One region of the Bacteroides faecium genome, then DNA from elsewhere that is predicted to be linked to it. Evidence: riboswitches for the same ligand, from Rfam matches in the RefSeq annotation. Region 1 holds a riboswitch; the other holds the start of a gene.
What was found. Region 1 has a riboswitch for thiamine pyrophosphate ahead of BacF7301_RS01015 (TonB-dependent receptor). Riboswitches for the same ligand answer to the same signal wherever they lie in the genome.
Positions count from the first base shown of each region.

Region 2: another riboswitch for thiamine pyrophosphate. It lies ahead of thiS (sulfur carrier protein ThiS); the one in region 1 lies ahead of BacF7301_RS01015 (TonB-dependent receptor).

Region 1 covers NZ_CP050831.1:248,287-259,064, reverse strand. Annotated here, with positions in the region: gene thrA (bifunctional aspartate kinase/homoserine dehydrogenase I) at 1-993, shown strand, start outside; gene BacF7301_RS01035 (cofactor-independent phosphoglycerate mutase) at 1,000-2,208, shown strand; gene thrC (threonine synthase) at 2,220-3,521, shown strand; gene BacF7301_RS01025 (thiamine diphosphokinase) at 3,695-4,321, opposite strand; gene pnuC (nicotinamide riboside transporter PnuC) at 4,318-4,929, opposite strand; gene BacF7301_RS01015 (TonB-dependent receptor) at 4,943-7,228, opposite strand; TPP riboswitch at 7,229-7,325, opposite strand; gene BacF7301_RS01010 (mechanosensitive ion channel family protein) at 7,455-8,366, shown strand; gene BacF7301_RS01005 (hypothetical protein) at 8,471-8,710, opposite strand; gene BacF7301_RS01000 (O-acetylhomoserine aminocarboxypropyltransferase/cysteine synthase family protein) at 8,785-10,071, opposite strand; gene BacF7301_RS00995 (Lrp/AsnC family transcriptional regulator) at 10,248-10,718, shown strand.
Region 2 covers NZ_CP050831.1:5,250,700-5,261,477, forward strand. Annotated here, with positions in the region: gene BacF7301_RS19585 (ATP-dependent helicase) at 1-1,125, opposite strand, end outside; gene BacF7301_RS19590 (RHS repeat protein) at 1,272-3,011, shown strand; gene BacF7301_RS19595 (superoxide dismutase) at 3,087-3,704, shown strand; gene BacF7301_RS19600 (sensor histidine kinase) at 3,852-5,834, shown strand; TPP riboswitch at 5,890-5,983, shown strand; gene thiS (sulfur carrier protein ThiS) at 6,044-6,244, shown strand; gene BacF7301_RS19610 (thiamine phosphate synthase) at 6,249-6,866, shown strand; gene BacF7301_RS19615 (thiazole synthase) at 6,899-7,675, shown strand; gene thiC (phosphomethylpyrimidine synthase ThiC) at 7,710-9,398, shown strand; gene thiH (2-iminoacetate synthase ThiH) at 9,474-10,598, shown strand; gene BacF7301_RS19630 (HesA/MoeB/ThiF family protein) at 10,603-10,778, shown strand, end outside.

The DNA of each region.
Region 1 (10,778 bases):
TGCCAGCAGCAAAAACTGATGATGGAGAACGGGCTGAAGCTTCATGTGGTAGGTATCATTGATGCAGCCAAAGCGATGTTCAGCCGTGAAGGTTTCGACCTTGCCAATTTCCGCGAAGAATTGCAGGAAAAGGGTAAGGACAGCAGTTTGCAGACTATCCGCGACGAAATAGTCGGCATGAACATCTTCAACTCCGTATTTGTAGACTGTACGGCTAGTCCCGATATTGCGTCACTTTACAAGGATTTGCTGGAGCACAATATCTCCGTGGTAGCCGCCAACAAGATTGCCGCTTCTTCGGCTTATGAGAACTACCGCGACCTGAAAACGATTGCCCGTCAACGTGGTGTGAAGTACCTGTTCGAAACAAACGTAGGTGCGGGACTTCCGATTATCAATACAATCAACGACTTGATTCATAGTGGCGACAAGATATTGAAGATTGAAGCCGTACTTTCGGGTACACTGAACTACATCTTTAATAAGATTAGTGCCGACATTCCTTTCAGCCGTACCATCAAGATGGCGCAGGAAGAACGTTATTCCGAACCGGACCCGCGTATCGACCTTAGCGGTAAAGACGTCATCCGTAAACTGGTGATTCTGGCACGCGAAGCCGGATACCGTATCGAACAGGAAGATGTAGAGAAGAACCTCTTTGTTCCGAACGATTTCTTCGAAGGTTCTCTGGATGACTTCTGGAAACGTGTGCCAAGCCTGGATGCTGACTTTGAAGCCCGTCGCCAAGTACTCGAAAAAGAGAATAAACACTGGCGTTTCGTTGCCAAACTGGAGAATGGGAAAGCCTCTGTCGGCCTGCAGGAAGTGGGAGCCAACCATCCGTTCTACGGCTTGGAAGGTAGCAACAATATCATCCTGCTGACTACAGAACGTTATAAAGAATATCCGATGATGATTCAGGGATACGGTGCCGGTGCCGGTGTGACTGCTGCCGGAGTATTTGCCGATATTATGAGCATCGCAAACGTTTAATGCCTTATGAAACATATTATCATATTGGGAGACGGAATGGCCGACTGGCCAGTGAAGTCATTAGGGGACAAGACGCTCCTGCAATATGCAAAAACGCCTTACATGGATAAATTAGCCCGCATGGGGCGTGTCGGACGGTTGAACACCGTAGCCGAAGGTTTTCATCCGGGTAGTGAGGTCGCCAATATGTCCGTATTGGGATATAATCTTCCGAAAGTGTACGAAGGCCGCGGACCGCTGGAAGCAGCGAGTATCGGTGTAGACCTGCAACCGGGAGAGATGGCGATGCGTTGTAACCTGATTTGCGTGGAAGGGGAGATTCTGAAGAATCACTCTTCGGGACATATCTCAACGGAAGAAGCAGACGTATTGATTCAATACCTGCAAGAGAAACTGGGCAACGACCGCGTGCGTTTTCATACGGGAGTCCAGTACCGCCATCTGTTGGTTATCAAAGGGGGAAACAAGGAACTGGACTGCACCCCGCCGCACGATGTGCCTTTGAAACCTTTCCGTCCGTTGATGGTGAAACCATTAGTGCCGGAAGCTCAAGAGACGGCAGACTTGATTAATGACCTGATTCTGAAATCACAGGAATTGCTGAAAGACCATCCGTTGAATCTGAAACGTATGGCCGAAGGCAAAGACCCTGCAAACAGCATTTGGCCTTGGAGTCCCGGTTACCGTCCGCAGATGCCTACCTTCTCCGAAACATTCCCGCAAGTGAAGAAAGGAGCGGTTATCTCGGCTGTAGACTTGATAAACGGAATCGGTTACTATGCAGGCTTACGCCGTATCGCGGTAGAGGGAGCCACCGGACTTTACAATACAAATTATGAAAACAAAGTAGCTGCCGCCTTGGAAGCCCTGAAAACGGATGACTTTGTTTATCTGCATATCGAAGCCAGCGATGAGGCGGGACATGAAGGAGACGTCGACCTGAAACTCCTGACTATCGAGAATCTCGATAAACGTGCCGTAGGCCCTATCTATGAAGCTGTGAAAGACTGGGACGAACCTGTAGCGATAGCCGTATTGCCCGACCATCCTACTCCTTGCGAACTTCGTACACATACTGCCGACCCTATCCCGTTCCTTATCTGGTATCCGGGTATCGAACCGGACGAAGTACAGACGTATGATGAAGTGGCGGCTTGTAGCGGTAGCTACGGTCTGCTGAAAGAAGACGAGTTTATAAAAGAGTTCATGAAATAACGCATCCGATTATGATTTATTATAGTACAAATAAGCAAGCGCCTAATGCTTCATTGCAAGAAGCAGTGGTGAAAGGGCTTGCTGCCGATAAAGGGCTGTTTATGCCTATGTCCATCAAACCGCTTCCACAAGATTTTTACGATTCGATTGAAAGCTTGTCCTTCCAGGAGATTGCTTATCGTGTAGCCGATGCTTTCTTCGGTGAGGATGTTCCTGCCGATACGTTGAAACAGATTGTGTATGACACTTTAAGTTTCGATGTGCCTTTGGTGAAAGTATCGGAGAATATCTACTCACTCGAACTTTTCCACGGTCCTACATTAGCTTTCAAAGACGTAGGCGGTCGTTTTATGGCGCGTCTGCTTGGTTACTTCATTAAGAAAGAAGGACAGAAGAATGTCAATGTGCTGGTAGCCACTTCCGGTGATACGGGAAGTGCGGTGGCTAACGGTTTCTTTGGTGTGGAAGGTATTCATGTATATGTACTTTATCCGAAAGGAAAAGTCAGTGAAATACAGGAAAAGCAATTCACCACATTAGGACAGAATATTACCGCCCTCGAAGTGGACGGAACATTTGATGATTGCCAGGCATTGGTGAAATCGGCTTTCATGGATAAGGAACTGAATGAACATCTTTCCCTGACTTCCGCCAATTCTATCAACGTTGCCCGTTTCCTGCCGCAAGCATTTTATTATTTCTATGCTTATGCCCAGTTGAAACATGCCGGAAAAGCTGATAATGTAGTAATCTGCGTTCCTAGCGGAAACTTCGGAAACATCACTGCCGGTCTGTTCGGTAAGAAAATGGGATTACCCGTGAAACGTTTCATTGCGGCTAACAACCGTAACGATATATTCTACCAATATCTGCAAACAGGCGAATACAACCCGCGTCCATCTATCGCAACCATCGCTAATGCCATGGACGTAGGCGACCCGAGCAACTTTGCCCGTGTACTCGATTTGTATAAAGGTTCTCATGCCGCTATCTCCGCCGAGATTTCGGGAACTACCTATACCGACGAACAAATCCGTGAAACTGTGAAAGAGACTTGGGAAGAACACCATTATCTGCTCGACCCTCATGGGGCATGTGGCTATCGTGCATTGGCAGAAGGTTTACAACCGGGCGAAACAGGTGTATTCCTCGAAACAGCCCATCCTGCCAAGTTCCTCGAAACGGTAGAAAGTATCATTGGTGAAACGGTAGAAATACCTGCCAAATTACAGGAATTTATGAAAGGTGAGAAGAAGAGCCTTCAGATGACAAAAGAGTTTTCAGATTTCAAGAGCTATTTGCTTTCACTATAGCCCATCTTAACAGACTGTTGCACAGAGTAATGTGAAGTATTGTCAGTCTATTGCAATGAAAGAATGATTCTCACCGCAATGAGAAAAAAATCTCATCACTATGAGTATTTTTTCTCATCGCAGTGAGAATTTTTTCTCATAGTGATGAGAATATCTTGAGAATAAATATCGGTTTACATAGAAGTTAGAAATACTAAATACTCTCCCGTGCACTGAATGGTAAAACGATTGTTTGTAGCCTCATTAAGAGTTCCTTGCCACCAATTCGTAAAGTCGCTAAGTGGATAAACCAATCCTTCCCCCTTTAATTCTTTTGCTCCGAAATTAATAATCGAAATCTGCTGTCCGGGATGCGACTCGAAAGTCTGCGTACCGTTTACAGGCATAAATACACCGTAGTCTGTAACTATCCTTACTTCCATGCCCTCTCTCATATACTCCATGAGCAGGCTGATATTTCCCAGCGTGTGGTCTTCCCGTTTTCCGGTAGCACCGACGATGGCAATCTTGCGGAATCCTTTCTCCTGCAGAAAGTGAACAGCTTTGGTTTGGTCATTCGTTTCCTGGTCGGCTATCTGATGTATAATAGGAGAGAAGCGTTCTTTATATTCCGGTGAAAGGGAGTCACCGTCACCGATAATTACGTCCGGTGTATGTCCACGGGAGATATATTCATTGGCTGCGCCGTCACAACAAGTTACGAATTTAGCTTCTTCCAACATTCGCAAAGGAAGAGGGTGAGTAGGATATTCACCGTTAGCCAATATCACGGCTTCGGGCGTATAGTGTTCGTTTATCATTGTATGCTCATTAATTTTTTCCATTTGAAGTAGCCAAAGATAGCTATAATGGAGTAAAGTCCGTATAAGGCAGAGGTAAAATAAAGGTCTTTATAAATATAAAGTCCGCAACAAACAATGTCTACAAGTATCCAAGCGAACCATTGCTCGATATATTTACGTGCCAGCATCCACATGCCGACAATGCTCAATGCCGTGGTGAAGCTATCCAGCCAGGGCACATTGCTGTCTGTGTATTCAATGAGTATCCAGGCAATGCCGATAAAGGCAACGATGAAGACCAGCAAAAGCGGAAGATAGCATTTCCACGGTGTATGCACGATAGGGAGAGCTTTCGGTTTATCATTGCCTGTTTCAGCATTGGCAGATTGATTCCGCTTTCCTTTCCGTTGTCCCCACATCCAAAAGAACCAGCCGTAGACGGCGGCAATCAGATAATAGATATTGATACCGAAATCTGCATACAATCCCGCTTCGTAATAGACGAAGATATAGATAGCAGGCATGATAATCCCCGCTATCCAAAGATAGATACTTGCCCGGTATTCCAACCAAAGGTAGACTAAACCGACAATCGTACCGAATATTTCAAGGAAATTCATTTCCATCATTCAAACCTGCTTAAAAACGGAAAGTAATATGTGCCAATATATTTGTGCCTGCCATCGGGTAGAAACGCGGGTCATGCTTTATCACATACGCCTTTGTCTTATCTCCGTTTTCGTAAAGGGCAACGCTTTGCGAGTATCCGTTCGTTTCATATTTTGTATCGAACAGGTTGTAAACGGTAGCTCCTATGGTAATTCCTTTTGTGTGACGGGTCTTAAAAGAATACGACGCACTGAGATGGTTAACAAAGTAGGCATCGAGCGAGTTTTCCTTTGTGCCGAAGTTGTCGAGATACTGGCGGCTGACATATTGAGACTGGAGAGAAATTTCCAGTCCGTTGCTGCCGAGAGTTATCAGGCTGTTTCCGATAAAAGAAGGAGAGAAGGCGATAGGAGAGTTTCCCCCTTTAATCGCAGTCTGCGTCCATAGATTATCAACGATTTCCCCATTCACCAGACTTTCATCATATACGTAACCCACATAATCCTTAATGCGGTTTTTACTCCATGTTCCGTTGATGTCCCAACGCAACCAGTCGTTGAATTTAGCGCCCAACGCCAACTCGATTCCCATTCGGTAACTGTCTTTCACGTTTTCCGCCATGGCTTCGCCTATATCATTGGTTTTCCCGTTTAATACTAATTGGTCGGTATAGTCCATATAATATAAATTGACACCTGCCGTAAACCATTCGTTGCGATAAGTGTATCCTAACTCATAATCCAGTAACTTTTCCGCTTTGGGATATTGGTCGAACATTCCGTCCGTATAGTTATTACGGGTAGGCTCTTTCTGTGCCACAGAAAAAGATGCGTAGGCACTGTGGTTGGAATTGATTTGCCAAAAAAGTCCGGCTTTCGGATTAAAGAAGCTGAAGTTCTCTCTGATGTCCAATCGTTGCAAGTGTTCAGGAGTTGCGGTATAGTCCCATTTATCATTATCTCCATCAATCGTATAATGAATATAGCGATATTGCAGGTCGGCATAAGCGCTTAATCCGCCGGTTAGCTGATAATTAGCTTTCAGATAAATGTTACCGTCTGTCTTTCCACCCTTATTACGATAATATTCATGTTCAGGGTCGAGCTGTTCAGTGTAGTTTTTCACCCATATCACTTTTCCATAGTGGTCGTTACTGTATCGGTTCAGACCACCACCGAAAGAAGCGTTTAGTTTCTCGTTCTGATAATTCAATGAGAAGATGCCGCCGCCGAAGTCGCTATCCACTAACTTTTGGCGGACAAGATTCGTTTTCTTCTGCGGCTCACTATTACTAGGGAGATAGAAAGGTTTCAATCCATATTCTTCAAGGCTGCGTCCGTTTTTGTATTCCTGATAATAGCCGAAACCATTGGTATAATGGAAAGCAATATTCAGGTTCCATGTCGGAGAGAAAATGTGATTAAGCAAAAGTTGATAGTGCGTCTGGCGGTAATTATCCATTTGGTCATCATAGAAACCGATGGGATTTCCTTTTCCTATATTGTCATCGAGGATGATTCCGTTCGGGTTGTATGTCCGGTTGTTCTCCAACTGCTCTTTGCTGATGCCGTCCCAGGCATGATAAGTCTTTTCTTTTCCACCGAAGGAAATAAACTTAACCGTTGTGTTTTCACCGAAATAACCGCCTTGTACGAAATACGATTTCAAGTCCGATGAGGCACGGTCGCGATAACCGTCACTCTGAATATTAGAGAGGCGTGCGTCGAATGCCCAGTATTTATTAATCAGCCCGGTTCCTACTTTTACCGTTTCCTTATGTGTATTGAACGAGCCATAAGAGCCGGAAACTTCCGCGTAAGGCTTGGAAGAGATACTCTGTGTACGCATATTGATGCTGGCACCGAATGCTCCCGAACCGTTGGTAGACGTTCCGGCACCCCGTTGAATCTGCATATCTTCCAGGGAAGAAGCGAAGTCGGGAGTGTTCACCCAGAAGATGGCGTGGCTTTCGGAGTCGTTCATCGGGATACCGTTGGCGGTGACATTGATGCGGGTAGCATCTGTTCCGCGTACGCGGATGGTGGTATATCCTACGCCTGCTCCCGCGTCCGAAGTGGTCAATACGGAAGGGGTGGTAGATAAAAGGAAAGGAATATCCTGTCCAAAGTTCTGTTTACTGATTTGCTCTCTTTTTACGTTGGTAAATGCCACCGGAGTTTTTGCCGTGGCACGGGTGGATACTACCTGCACTTCTTGCAGGTTTACAACTTTCATGCTATCTTTTGCACTCGTCTGTGCATAAACAGTGATGCCTGCACCTAATAAGGCGACGGCCATCAATCCAATTTTTTTCATCTTGCTTATTAATTAGTTCTCTACGCCGGCATTACCCGGTTCAGATTCTATGGGTATGTTCTCAGCCCGTCATGTTAAGGCACCCCTACCAGTGAATCGGTGACAAAATTACGGCTTTTGTAGGAGGAAAGCAAAAAAAACTTTTAGATTTACTAAAAACAATATAACTTTGCAGTTTGTTGAAATAACAAAACAACCGTTTATTCATTTAAATAACATATCAATTATGCTACTATTATTTCAAGCAACAGCAACACAAGTTGCGGACTCTACGCAAGTGGTCGCAGATAAATTAATGGAAGAAGCGATAGCTAATGCCGACGGCTTAGATAAATTATCGCTTATCACTCAACAGTTAATAGATTTTGGAATACGTGCCGGCGAACGTATCTTGATTGCGGTCATCGTTTTCATTGTAGGACGTTTCCTTATCTCGATGCTCAACAGGTTCATCGTGCGGCTGATGGATAAAAGAAAAGTCGATATAAGTATCAAGACTTTCGTCAAAAGTCTGGTAAATATTCTGTTGACTATCCTATTGATTATTTCCGTTGTCGGTGCGCTGGGTGTTGAAACGACTTCGTTTGCGGCTCTTTTGGCTTCTGCCGGTGTCGCTGTCGGTATGGCTTTGTCCGGCAACTTGCAGAACTTCGCAGGCGGACTGATTGTACTCTTATTCAAGCCTTACAAAGTAGGCGACTGGATTGAAAGCCAGGGAGTTTCGGGAACAGTGAAAGAGATTCAAATCTTCCATACTATTCTGACTACGGGAGATAACAAGGTGATTTATATACCGAACGGTGCAATGAGCAGCGGAGTAGTGACGAACTACAATACACAGACAACCCGCCGTGTAGAATGGATTGTCGGCATTGACTACGGAGAAGATTATAATAAGGTACAGCAAATTGTCCGTGACATACTGGCGGCTGATTCACGTATCCTGAACGAACCTGCACCGTTTATAGCTCTTCATGCGCTGGATGCCAGCAGTGTAAATGTAGTAGCTCGTGTGTGGGTGAACAGTGGAGATTATTGGGGAGTATATTTCGATATTAATAAGGCAATTTATGAAACCTTTAATGAGAAAGGCATCAATTTCCCATTCCCACAACTTACGGTACATCAGGGTAACTGATTATTGCATAGTATATAACCAAAAAGGAGAGGGCTTCACTGAAAGTGGGACTCTCTCCTTTTGGTTATAAAAAACTTGTCTGGTGTGATTAAATGGAATTTCTTTTATTTGATGCCGAAGTCCTCGACCAATTCGTATCTATCTTCTTTGATTCCCAGTACGTGGTTAATCTTTCTTCTCTTCTCAAGGTTTTTAAAGTAGTCTTCTACAACCTGATAGAGGTCAAAATTGGTAGTAGAACCGGCGGCTAAGTCGAGTGACTCCACCATCTTTTCTACGGCCTGATGGATTTTCTCTGCGTCTATCAGATGCAGTTCGTTGCTGTGTATTAAATATTTTTCCATGACTGCAATGTTTTAATGTTATATTGTTATAACGTTCCACAGTGACGGAAAGTTCATACACAAACCGCTGTATCTTAGATTTTGGCAAGTGCCTGTTCCAGGTCGGCAATCAAATCGTCAATATGCTCTGTTCCTATGGACAGGCGGACAGTGCCCGGATAGATTTCTTGCTCGACAAGTTCCTGCGCATTAAGCTGTGAATGGGTAGTACTTGCCGGATGAATCACGAGTGACTTAACGTCAGCAACATTGGCAAGCAATGAGAATATCTCCAGACTGTCAATGAAGCGGTGTGCCTCTTCCTGTCCGCCTTTCACTTCGAAGGTAAAGATGGAACTGGCGCCATTCGGGAAATAACGCTGATACAATGCGTGGTCGGGATGATTGGCCAATGACGGGTGGTTCACTTTCTTTACTTTTGGGTGATTGTTTAAGAAATTCACTACTTTCAGGGCGTTTTCCACATGACGTTCTACACGCAATGAAAGAGTTTCCAGTCCTTGCAGCAGGATGAAAGCATTGAATGGGCTGATAGTTGCCCCAGTATCACGCAGCAGAATGGCACGGATACGGATAGCGTAAGCGGCCGGCCCGGCAGCGTCTACAAAGCGTACTCCGTGATAGCAAGGGTCGGGTTCCGTGAGTTGCGGGAACTTGCCGGAAGCTACCCAGTCGAACTTACCGGAATCAACAATCACTCCACCTAATGAAGAACCATGTCCGCCAATGAATTTCGTTGCTGAATGTACTACGATATCTGCTCCATGTTCGATGGGGCGGATTAAATAAGGAGTGCCGAATGTATTGTCTATAATCAAAGGAATTTTGTGGCGGTGAGCTATTTCGGATACCGCTTCTATATCAATGATATTAGAATTCGGATTACCTAATGTCTCGATAAATACCGCTTTCGTATTCTCTTGGATAGCTTTTTCAAAGTTCGATAAATCGCTGGGGTCAACAAAAGTCGTTGTGATACCATAGCTGGGCAGGGTATGCGCCAGTAAATTATAACTCCCACCATAGATGGTCTTGGCTGCTACAATATGGTCGCCGGCACGAGTGATGTTCTCGAATGCATAAGTGATAGCGGCAGCACCGGAAGCGACAGCCAGACCCGCTACTCCACCTTCAAGGGCAGCTACGCGCTGTTCAAAAACTCCTTGGGTAGAGTTAGTCAGACGACCGTAGATATTTCCCGGGTCTTGCAGGCCGAAACGTGCGGCAGCGTGAGCCGAATTGTGGAATACATAAGAAGTAGTCTGATAAATAGGTACTGCACGGGCATCTGTTGCCGGGTCTGCCTGTTCTTGTCCTACATGTACCTGTAAAGTCTCGAAGTGTAAATTCTTTGTTGCCATAATCGTATGTTTTTGAGGTTTAATAATCTTCTTTATTTTCTTGCAAAGTTATGGATCGTGGGTTTATCAAACAATATATGATGAAAATATAGAAAATAATGCTATTTTTGTACGGTTGTGTAGAACGAATGATTTGCTTCATTCCTGAAATTTACCTTTTAGAAGAATATTATTCTATGAGTACATTAGAGAAACTGGATAAAGTAGATTTGCAAATACTCCGTACTTTGCAAGAGAATGCCCGTCTGACTACCAAAGAGCTGGCTGCGCGGGTGAGTTTGTCATCAACCCCTGTATTCGAACGTCTCAAACGTCTCGAAAGTGGCGGTTATATAAAGAAGTATATCGCCGTACTCGATGCGGAAAAGCTGAATCAGGGATTTGTGGTATTTTGCAGTGTGAAGCTCAGGCGGCTGAATCGGGATATTGCTGCCGAATTTACCCGAATCATACAGGATATTCCCGAAGTGACCGAATGCTATAACATATCGGGTAGCTATGATTACTTATTGAAGATTCATGCTCCCAATATGAAATATTATCAGGAGTTTATTCTGAATGTATTAGGCACGATTGATAGCCTGGGTTCGTTGGAAAGTACCTTTGTGATGGCCGAAGTGAAGCATCAATATGGGATACATATTTAGTGTCCCAAATTATGTTATACAGCAGACTTAACTTCTTTTTGCATATCCGTAGTTCCATTT
Region 2 (10,778 bases), 1.8 Mb from region 1:
CCGAAGAGCTTCCTCAAAAATACGGCTTTGCGCATTCGTACGATACAGGATAGCGAAATCAGCATAGCCGTAGGAATGTTCGCGGCGCAGTTCGGCTATCTTATTCGCCACAATATCACCCTCTTCCACATCGCTGTATGCCTGGAACACACCGATAGCTTCCCCTTTCTCTTTTTCGGAGAATACGGCTTTCCGTATCTGACGCTCATTCTTCTCAATCAAGCTGTTGGCAGCACAGACAATGGTCTGTGTGGAGCGGTAATTCTGCTCCAGTTTGAAGACTTTCGTATTAGGATAGATTTTCGTAAAATAGAGGATATTGTCGATATCCGCTCCACGGAAAGAATAGATGCTTTGTGCGTCATCCCCTACGACACAGACACGCTGGTTCTCTTTGGTGAGTTGCAGGACGATGCTGTGTTGGGCATAGTTGGTATCTTGATACTCGTCTACGAGCACATAGCGGAACTGCTCCCGATAGCGGGCCAGGACTTCCGGGAAGTCACGGAACAAGATATAGGTATATACCAACAGGTCGTCAAAGTCCATAGCTCCCGCCTGGCGGCATCTTTCCCAATAACGGGTATAGATGTCGCGGATAGCAGGCATCTTGGCTGCCATATCGCCTTCGTACGCTTCCTTATTGGCAGCATATCCCGTAGGAGTGACCAGATGATTCTTGGCGTTGGAAATACGGGATTGCACAGTTCCCGGTTTATAGGTCTTTTCGTCAAGCCCCATTTCCTTGATGATGGAACGGAGCAGGCTCTTACTATCGGCCGTATCATAAATGGTAAACTGGGAAGTAAATCCGATATACTGCGCTTCGGCACGAAGGATACGGGAGAATATGGAATGGAAAGTCCCCATCCACAAATAACGCGCCCGCTCCATACCTACCAGGCGGGCAATACGTTCTTTCATCTCACGCGCTGCTTTATTGGTAAAGGTCAGTGCAAGGATGTTCCACGGATTGTAACCGTTCTCCAGCAAATAGGCGATTTTATAAGTCAACACGCGCGTCTTCCCCGAACCTGCACCGGCTATCACCAGTGAAGGACCGTCGTTGTAAGTCACTGCTGCACACTGACTCTCATTCAATTCCTCTATATAATTGGTATTCATAACAGCATTATAAAAACAATGAGGTTTTTTAACAAACCCTCGGCGTTCAATTTTGTTCTCAATACAAAAGTATAATATTCATTCGAGAATGAAGGTATTTTTATGATTTTTCATCACTAACTATTTTAACCTAACCCCCAAAAGCAATGAAAAGAGGTATATTTTTGACAATTATTTTAAGTTTGTGTCTGGTCGCCTGTATTCCACAGGCCATGGCACAGAAGCAGAGCCGTCTGGAAAAACTGCTCAGGTATCTGAATGACAACGACGCTGACAAATGGCAGAAGAACCGCGAAAAGGTAGACGATGAAACGCAGGCATATTATGCTGAGGAACTGGAACTGCTGGATGTCCTCAACGGACTGTGGAACAAACAGAGCGAACAGGCAGCCACCGATTATTTCGGTTGTTATGAAAAGGCAGCCAAATCCTATTTCCCCAACATCTGCGATGAGGAGAAGATACAGCTTTCCAACGTGCAGAACAAGGCGGAGCAATCTATCGTCTATATTTTAGAGACTTCGAATAATCAGATTCCTTTCAGCCGGACACTAATGGACAGCATCCGTTCAAGCGGTTATCCCGCAGATTCCGCACTGATACAGAAGTTACGGGATATCCGCGAAATGGCACTGCTGGAAGGTATGCTGAAAGCACCTGCACCCGGCATTTATCAGACGTACATGACCGAGTATCCGAACGGAAAATTCATCTCCCAGATCAATGCCGCCGAGAACAAGCGACTTTATCAGATTGTGAAGACAAATCCAACACCGGAGAATTTCAAAGCTTTCTTTGATAATCCCGCCATGCAAAAGTTCTTCACGGATACGGATACCCGCCCGTTTCTGGGTGAAGTGCAAGCGTTATATGACAATTACCTGTTCCATAGCATTGACAGCTTACGGGAAGGGGGAAATGCAACGGCTATCCGACAAATCATCGATGACTACAAACGCACTCCTTATCTGGATACCGCGGCGCGTACTCATCAGAACGACTTGGAGTATCTCAGTGAAAAAGCGGATTTCGAACTTTTAAAGCCGGCGATAGTCAGTTCCGAATCTTTGAGTCTGTTGCAGGAATTTCTTAGTACGCACAGATACAAGGAGTTTCGTGACCAGGCCAATGCGTTACGGACACCGTTTATCCTGCAAACAATCATTTCCACTCCCACTTCCGTGAAATATTATAATGCAGGACGGCTGATAAAGTCTGCCGAAAACGACAGCACGGGAAATATCTCTACCACTTATTCGTATGACGACAAGGGGCAGCTCATCTCCACGTTATCACTGACCATGAAAAACGGGCAGGCAAGCAATGAAATGCAGACAAACAGGCTGTACGACCCGCAAGGTCACTGCATCTTTGAAGTACAGACGAATCCGAAGACCAAGACGGACATTTACCGGCGGACACGCCGTATCGGTGCTGATGGAAGTATCGAGAGCGATTCTCTGAGATATACGGATGGCAGACTCATCATTAGTACTTACAATAAGCAGGGCTTACTGACCGAAGCCAAAGAATATAATAAGAACGGAGAGCTCCAAGGCTACACCGCAAACAAATATGATGATAAAGGCAGATTGATTGCCTCGCAACATCAGAACCTGCTTTTCGCCAACTCGTCCGATCAGATTATTTCACAGAAAGATGCTTATGAATATGACAAGTACGGGTATCTGACGCAGATTGTCTACCAGCGGATTTTAGGGAATAACCAGAAAACGTCCGGCTGCCTGACTTGCATGTACGATAAATACGGGAACCGGATTGATGGAAATTCTTACTATGAGTATGACAATACGGGACAATGGATTTGCCGCACGAACCGGGACAACCCGAAAGATATGGAACGGATACAGTATATTTATAAATAAAAGAAGATGCTGTGAACATTTTGCGGAAGGCTTCTGTTATTATAGTATAACAAGCCAATTAAAACTTGTAACATTATGAATACTATATTAATGTCTTTAATTATGATGACCATGACTTACGAAATGCCTAAACTTCCTTACGCAAACAATGCGTTGGAACCTGTAATCAGTCAGCAAACGATAGATTTCCATTACGGAAAACATCTACAAACGTATGTAAATAATCTGAATAGCCTCGTACCGGGAACAGAATATGAAGGTAAAACGGTGGAAGAAATCGTTGCCGCAGCACCGGATGGAGCTATATTCAATAACGCCGGACAAGTATTGAACCACAATCTGTATTTCCTGCAATTTGCCCCGAAACCTGCGAAGAAGGAACCGGCAGGCAAACTGGGAGAAGCTATCAAACGTGACTTCGGCAGCTTTGAAAACTTCAAGAAAGAATTCAACGCAGCAGCAGTAGGATTGTTCGGTTCGGGATGGGCTTGGTTGTCCGTTGACAAAGACGGCAAACTGCACATCACCAAAGAAGGAAACGGCAGCAACCCTGTACGTGCCGGACTGAAGCCGCTTCTCGGATTCGACGTGTGGGAACACTCCTATTATCTGGATTACCAAAACCGCCGTGCCGACCATGTCAACGCCCTGTGGAACATCATCGACTGGGATGTGGTTGAAAAAAGAATGTAACCGGATTTACTGACTAAACTATACTAATGAAAAGGTCGTTGTGAAAATCACAGCGGCCTTTTTTCTCACATAAAAAATCAATATTTATTGTATATCAGCTACATTAGTTGTATTTTTGCAACACTCATATCAGCATAACAAACAATTATGACATTACATAAAGGAAAAAACATACGATTGATTACCGCCATTGCCTTTCTCCTTTTCTTCCCTATTTTCTGCAATGCCGCCACCGCAGAAGAATCTGAGGAAGAAATACTTTTCATCACTTCTTATAATGCCGATACTAAATATACTTACGATAACATCAGTGCATTTATAAAGACTTATACGCAATTGGGCGGAAAATACTCTACCATTGTAGAAAATATGAATGCAACGGATTTAACCCAGGCCCATAAATGGAAAAAGACACTGACCGATATTCTGGACAAGCATCCGAAAGCGAAGTTAGTTGTCCTACTGGGTGGTGAAGCATGGAGCAGTTTCCTTCATCTCGAAGATGAGAAATACAAGCAGCTCCCCGTTTTCTTCGCAATGGCTTCACGCAACGGCATCCATATCCCGGATGATTCTATTGATATCCGAAGTTATGAGCCTCAAAGCATTGACTTAACGGAGAAGATGAAAGAGTACAATGTAAAATACTGTAATACATACGAATATGACATCAACAAAGATATAGAAATGATGCAGGATTTTTATCCGGAAATGGATAACCTGGTATTCGTATCAGACAATACATACAATGGACTGGCTGAGCTTGCCTGGTTCAAAAAGAACCTGAAAAATTATCCGGAATTGTCGGTTACTTATATCGACGGTCGTATTCATACCATTGATACGGCTGTCAGCCAGCTACGGAATCTTTCGCCAAAATCAGTGATGTTACTCGGCATCTGGCGGGTGGACAACCGTGGAATTACCTATATGAATAACTCCGTTTATGCTTTTTCCAAAGCCAACCCTTTGCTGCCGGTGTTCAGCCTGACTTCCACCGCCATAGGATACTGGGCTATCGGCGGATATGTTCCCCAATATGAAGGGGTGGGAAAAAGTATGGGAGAATATGCCTACCAATTTTTAGACCGGGGGAAAACTGATATCAGAAGCATCAATATTCTACCTAATAAGTATAAATTTGATGCCAACAAGCTGAAAGAATGGGGATTTGAAGATAAGAAACTGCCTGTCGGCTCGCTTGTTATCAATCAGCCGATTCCTTTCTTTGTGGCTTATAAGACGGAGGTACAGTTCATCCTGCTCATATTCCTGGTATTGATAGGCGGATTGATGATTTCACTATATTACTATTACCGGACTAAAATCCTGAAAAACCACCTCGAAAGAACGACGGAACAATTGCGGGAAGACAAAAAGAAACTGGAAGCGTCCGAAATCGAACTGCGTGATGCCAAGGAACGTGCCGAGGAAGCCAATCAACTGAAAAGCGCCTTTGTGTCGAACATGAGCCACGAAATACGGACACCGCTGAATGCCATCGTAGGCTTTTCCAGTCTGATTGTTGATTCGGTAGACCATAACGGCGAACTTCAGGAATACGCGAATATTGTTCAGACTAATTCCAATCTGTTACTCCAATTAATTAGCGATGTATTGGATATATCACGTTTGGAGTCAGGTAAATTGCAATTCAAATATGAGTGGTGTGAATTGATGAATCATTGTCAAAACATGATTACTCTGACGAATCAGAATAAAACGAAAGATGTAAATATCAGTCTCCAGATGCCCAAAGAGCCGTATCTATTATATACCGACCCGCTGCGCCTGCAACAAATCATTATCAATCTGCTGAATAATGCGTTGAAATTCACGCCTGCGGGAGGAAGTATCACACTGGACTACAAAGTGGACGAAGAAAAGCAATGTATGTTATTCTCCGTGACTGATACCGGTACAGGAATCCCCGAAGAGAAACAGGAACTCGTATTCCAGCGTTTCGAGAAACTGAACGAGTTTATTCAGGGAACGGGACTGGGACTGGCTATCTGCAAGTTGACCATTCAGTACATGCAAGGTGATATATGGATTGACAAGAACTACAAGAATGGCGCACGATTTGTCTTTTCCCATCCTATCAAAAAACAGGAATCGGCAGAAAAATGAAAAATAATCTGTCGATTTAGTGTTTTTCTGTTTCTTTTTCGCTTACTTTGCCCCCGTAAAGACAAAGGGGTGCCCCATGAGGGGCTGAGATTATACCCTAGGAACCTGAGGCAGTTAGTACTGACGTAGGGATTGTGTTTCTTCTTATCGCCTTTCCATAAAAGCACGCTCTTTGTATTTACTTTCAACTTATTTATTCTGATAGGACAATGAAAGTACAAGTGAACAACAAAGAGGTGGAAATGATTCCCGACTCTACCCTTACACAACTGACAGCGCAACTCGAACTTCCGGTTCAGGGTATCGCTATCGCCGTGAACAACAAAATGATTCCCCGCACCGAGTGGGAACGTTTCACGCTTCATGAGAATGACAACCTGGTAATTATCAAGGCAGCATGCGGAGGATAAAGTGATGGTCAGTCTACAATTTATCACGCATCAGACCGAACGGTATTCATACTTCGAATCGGCACGTATGGCACTCGAAGGCGGGTGCAAATGGATTCAACTACGCATGAAGGATGCTTCTCTCAAGGAAGTGGAAGCGGTGGCACTGCAACTGAAACCACTTTGTAAAGAGTACGAAGCGGTTTTAATTCTCGACGACCACGTCGAACTGGTCAAAAAACTGGAAGTGGACGGCGTGCACCTGGGTAAAAAGGATATGCCTATCGACCAGGCAAGGCAAATGCTCGGAGAAGCCTTTATTATCGGCGGCACGGCAAATACATTCGAAGACGTCGTGCAGCATTATCGCGCCGGAGCCGACTATCTCGGCATCGGGCCTTTCCGGTTCACTACTACCAAGAAGAACCTGAGCCCTGTACTGGGCTTGGAAGGATATTCGTCCATCCTTTCCCAAATGAAGGAAGCGAATATCGAACTGCCCGTAGTGGCTATCGGTGGAATCACGAACGAGGATATTCCTGATATTCTCCGCACAGGAGTCAACGGGATTGCCATGTCCGGCACGATTCTCCGGGCTGAAAATCCGGTAGAGGAAACACGAAAAATTCTAAGTAATTCATAAATCAACATCTATCATTCTAAATTCCAAAAAACATGGAAAAGTTAGTAATTGCAGGACGTGAATTTAACTCACGCCTTTTCCTGGGAACAGGAAAATTCAATTCCAATGAAGTAATGGAACAGTCCATTCTGGCTTCAGGCACAGAAATGGTGACGGTTGCCATGAAACGTATCGACATGGACAATAAAGAGGACGACATGCTGAAACATATTATCCATCCGAATATCCAGTTATTGCCCAATACTTCCGGTGTACGTGATGCGGAAGAAGCTGTTTTTGCCGCACAGATGGCGCGTGAAGCGTTCGGTACGAACTGGCTGAAACTGGAAATTCATCCCGATCCCCGTTATCTGCTCCCCGACTCTATCGAGACACTGAAGGCTACGGAAGAGTTGGTAAAACTGGGCTTTATCGTATTGCCCTATTGCCAGGCAGACCCTGTGCTTTGCAAACGTCTGGAAGAAGCCGGTGCAGCTACCGTCATGCCTCTTGGTGCTCCGATTGGCACGAATAAGGGATTGCAAACTAAAGAGTTCCTGCAAATCATTATCGAACAGGCAGGTATCCCCGTTGTTGTCGATGCCGGTATCGGCGCGCCAAGCCATGCTGCCGAAGCAATGGAACTGGGTGCTTCTGCCGTATTGGTGAATACGGCAATCGCCGTTGCCGGAAACCCGGTAGAGATGGCAAAGGCTTTCAAAGCTGCCACCGAAGCCGGAAGACGGGCTTACGAAGCGGGATTAGGACTGCAAGCGAACAACTTTATAGCCGAAGCAAGCTCACCTCTGACTGCTTTCCTGGATAAATAATATGAATGAGTAGCTGACTACTAAAAAAACAATTATGGAACAAAGAATAAAATTTCCCCGCTCTCAAAAAGTATATTTACCCGGCAAACTTTATCCGAATATCCGTGTAGCCATGCGGAAAGTGGAACAAGTGCCCAGCGTCAGTTTTGAAGGCGAAGAAAAGATTGCGACACCGAATCCCGAAGTATATGTATATGATACCAGCGGTCCGTTCAGCGACACGGATATGAGTATCGACCTTAAAAAAGGCTTGCCGCGAATGCGCGAAGAATGGATTGTAGGTCGCGGTGATGTGGAACAACTTCCTGAAATCACATCCGAATACGGACGCATGAGACGGGATGACAAGAATCTCGACCACCTGCGTTTTGAACATATCGCCCTGCCTTATCGTGCAAAAAAAGGGGAAGCTATCACCCAAATGGCGTATGCCAAAAGAGGTATCATCACTCCCGAAATGGAGTATGTGGCTATCCGTGAGAATATGAACTGTGAGGAATTGGGAATAAAAAGCCATATCACCCCTGAATTTGTCCGCCGGGAGATTGCGGAAGGACGTGCCGTACTGCCTGCCAATATCAATCATCCGGAAGCCGAACCGATGATTATCGGACGCAACTTTCTAGTGAAAATCAATACGAATATCGGAAACTCCGCTACTACTTCGAGCATTGACGAAGAAGTGGAAAAAGCATTGTGGAGTTGCAAATGGGGCGGTGATACTTTGATGGATCTCTCTACGGGAGAAAATATCCACGAGACACGCGAGTGGATTATCCGCAATTGCCCCGTTCCGGTCGGCACGGTTCCTATCTATCAGGCACTTGAAAAAGTAAACGGTGTAGTGGAAGACCTGACATGGGAAATCTACCGGGATACTTTGATTGAACAATGCGAGCAGGGAGTGGATTATTTTACGATTCATGCAGGTATCCGCCGCCATAATGTACACCTTGCCGATAATCGCCTGTGTGGTATTGTCAGTCGCGGGGGAAGTATTATGAGTAAATGGTGCCTGGAGCATGACCAGGAGAGTTTCTTGTATGATCACTTCGATGATATTTGTGATATTCTGGCAGAGTATGATGTAGCGGTGTCTTTGGGAGACGGACTTCGTCCGGGTTCTATCTATGATGCCAACGATGAAGCTCAGTTTGCAGAACTGGATACGATGGGAGAACTGGTACTTCGCGCCTGGGACAAGAATGTCCAGGCATTTATCGAAGGCCCCGGGCATGTGCCGATGCACAAGATTAAAGAGAATATGGAACGTCAGATTGAGAAGTGCCACGATGCACCGTTCTACACGCTCGGCCCGTTGGTGACGGATATCGCTCCGGGATACGACCATATCACTTCCGCTATCGGTGCCGCACAAATCGGATGGCTGGGTACGGCAATGCTTTGTTATGTGACTCCGAAGGAGCATCTTGCCCTGCCGGACAAAGAAGATGTCCGTGTAGGAGTTATCACCTACAAGATAGCTGCTCATGCCGCCGACCTTGCCAAAGGGCATCCGGGTGCACAGGTACGTGACAACGCACTGAGCAAAGCACGTTATGAGTTCCGTTGGAAAGACCAGTTCGACTTGTCACTCGACCCGGAACGGGCACAGACTTATTTCCGTGCAGGACACCACATCGACGGGGAATATTGTACGATGTGCGGGCCCAACTTCTGTGCGATGCGATTATCACGTGATTTAAAAAAGAGTAAGAAGTAAAAAGAGGAAAAAGGTTCTGACAACCTCTCAACCTCATTTTTCAATTCTCAATTTTTAATTTTTAATTTAATAAGAATGTTCTCTGACGAATTAGAAAAAATACCCTGGGAAGAGACGACAAAAGCCATCTATTCCAAAACTGATGCCGATGTACGCCGTGCATTAGGTAAGAAAGAACATTTGGACGTCAACGACTTTATGGCGCTGATTTCACCTGCCGCCACTCCTTATCTGGAAGTGATGGCACGCCTTAGCCAAAAATATACAATGGAACGGTTCGGCAAGACAATCTCTATGTTTGTGCCGCTCTATCTGACTAATTCATGTACCAATTCCTGTGTCTATTGTGGTTTTCACATCAGTAACCCGATGAAAAGAACGATACTGACAGAGGAAGAAATAATCAATGAATACAAGGCTATCAAGCGATTGGCTCCTTTCGAGAATCTTCTGCTCGTGACGGGTGAGAATCCTGCGGCAGCCGGAGTTCCGTACATCGCCCGTGCACTGGATTTGGCAAAGCCTTATTTCAGTAATCTGCAAATTGAGGTAATGCCGCTTAAAGTGGAAGAATATAAGGAACTGACGGATCATGGACTGAACGGAGTGATTTGTTTCCAGGAGACTTATAATAAGTCAAATTACAAGACGTATCATCCAAGAGGCATGAAGTCTAAATTTGAATGGCGCGTGGATGGTTTCGACCGTATGGGACAGGCAGGTGTGCACAAGATTGGTATGGGTGTCCTGATCGGACTGGAAGAATGGCGGACGGATGTCACCATGATGGCTTATCATCTGCGTTATCTGCAAAAATATTACTGGAAAACAAAATACAGCGTCAACTTCCCGCGCATGCGCCCGTCGGAGAATGGCGGTTTCCAACCGAACGTAATCATGAACGACCGGGAACTGGCTCAACTGACATTCGCCATGCGTATCTTCGACCATGATGTGGACATCTCTTATTCCACCCGCGAAAGTGCTGAAATCCGGAATAATATGGCTACACTGGGTGTAACGACTATGAGTGCGGAAAGTAAAACAGAGCCGGGAGGATATTACAGTTATCCACAGACACTAGAACAATTTCATGTCAGCGATGAACGGAAAGCGGTAGAGGTTGAACGTGATTTGAGAAAGTTAGGCCGTGAACCGATTTGGAAAGATTGGGATCAGTCTTTCGATTTTAAAAGATAAACGGATGCGATACGACAGACAAATGATTCTTCCCGAAATCGGAGAAGAAGGTCAGAAAAAGTTGTTGGATGCCAAAGTTCTTATAGTAGGCGTGGGAGGGTTAGGCTCTCCCATCGCCCTCTACTTGGCGGGTGCCGGTGTAGGCTGTATCGGGTTGGTGGATGATGACGTGGTAAGTAT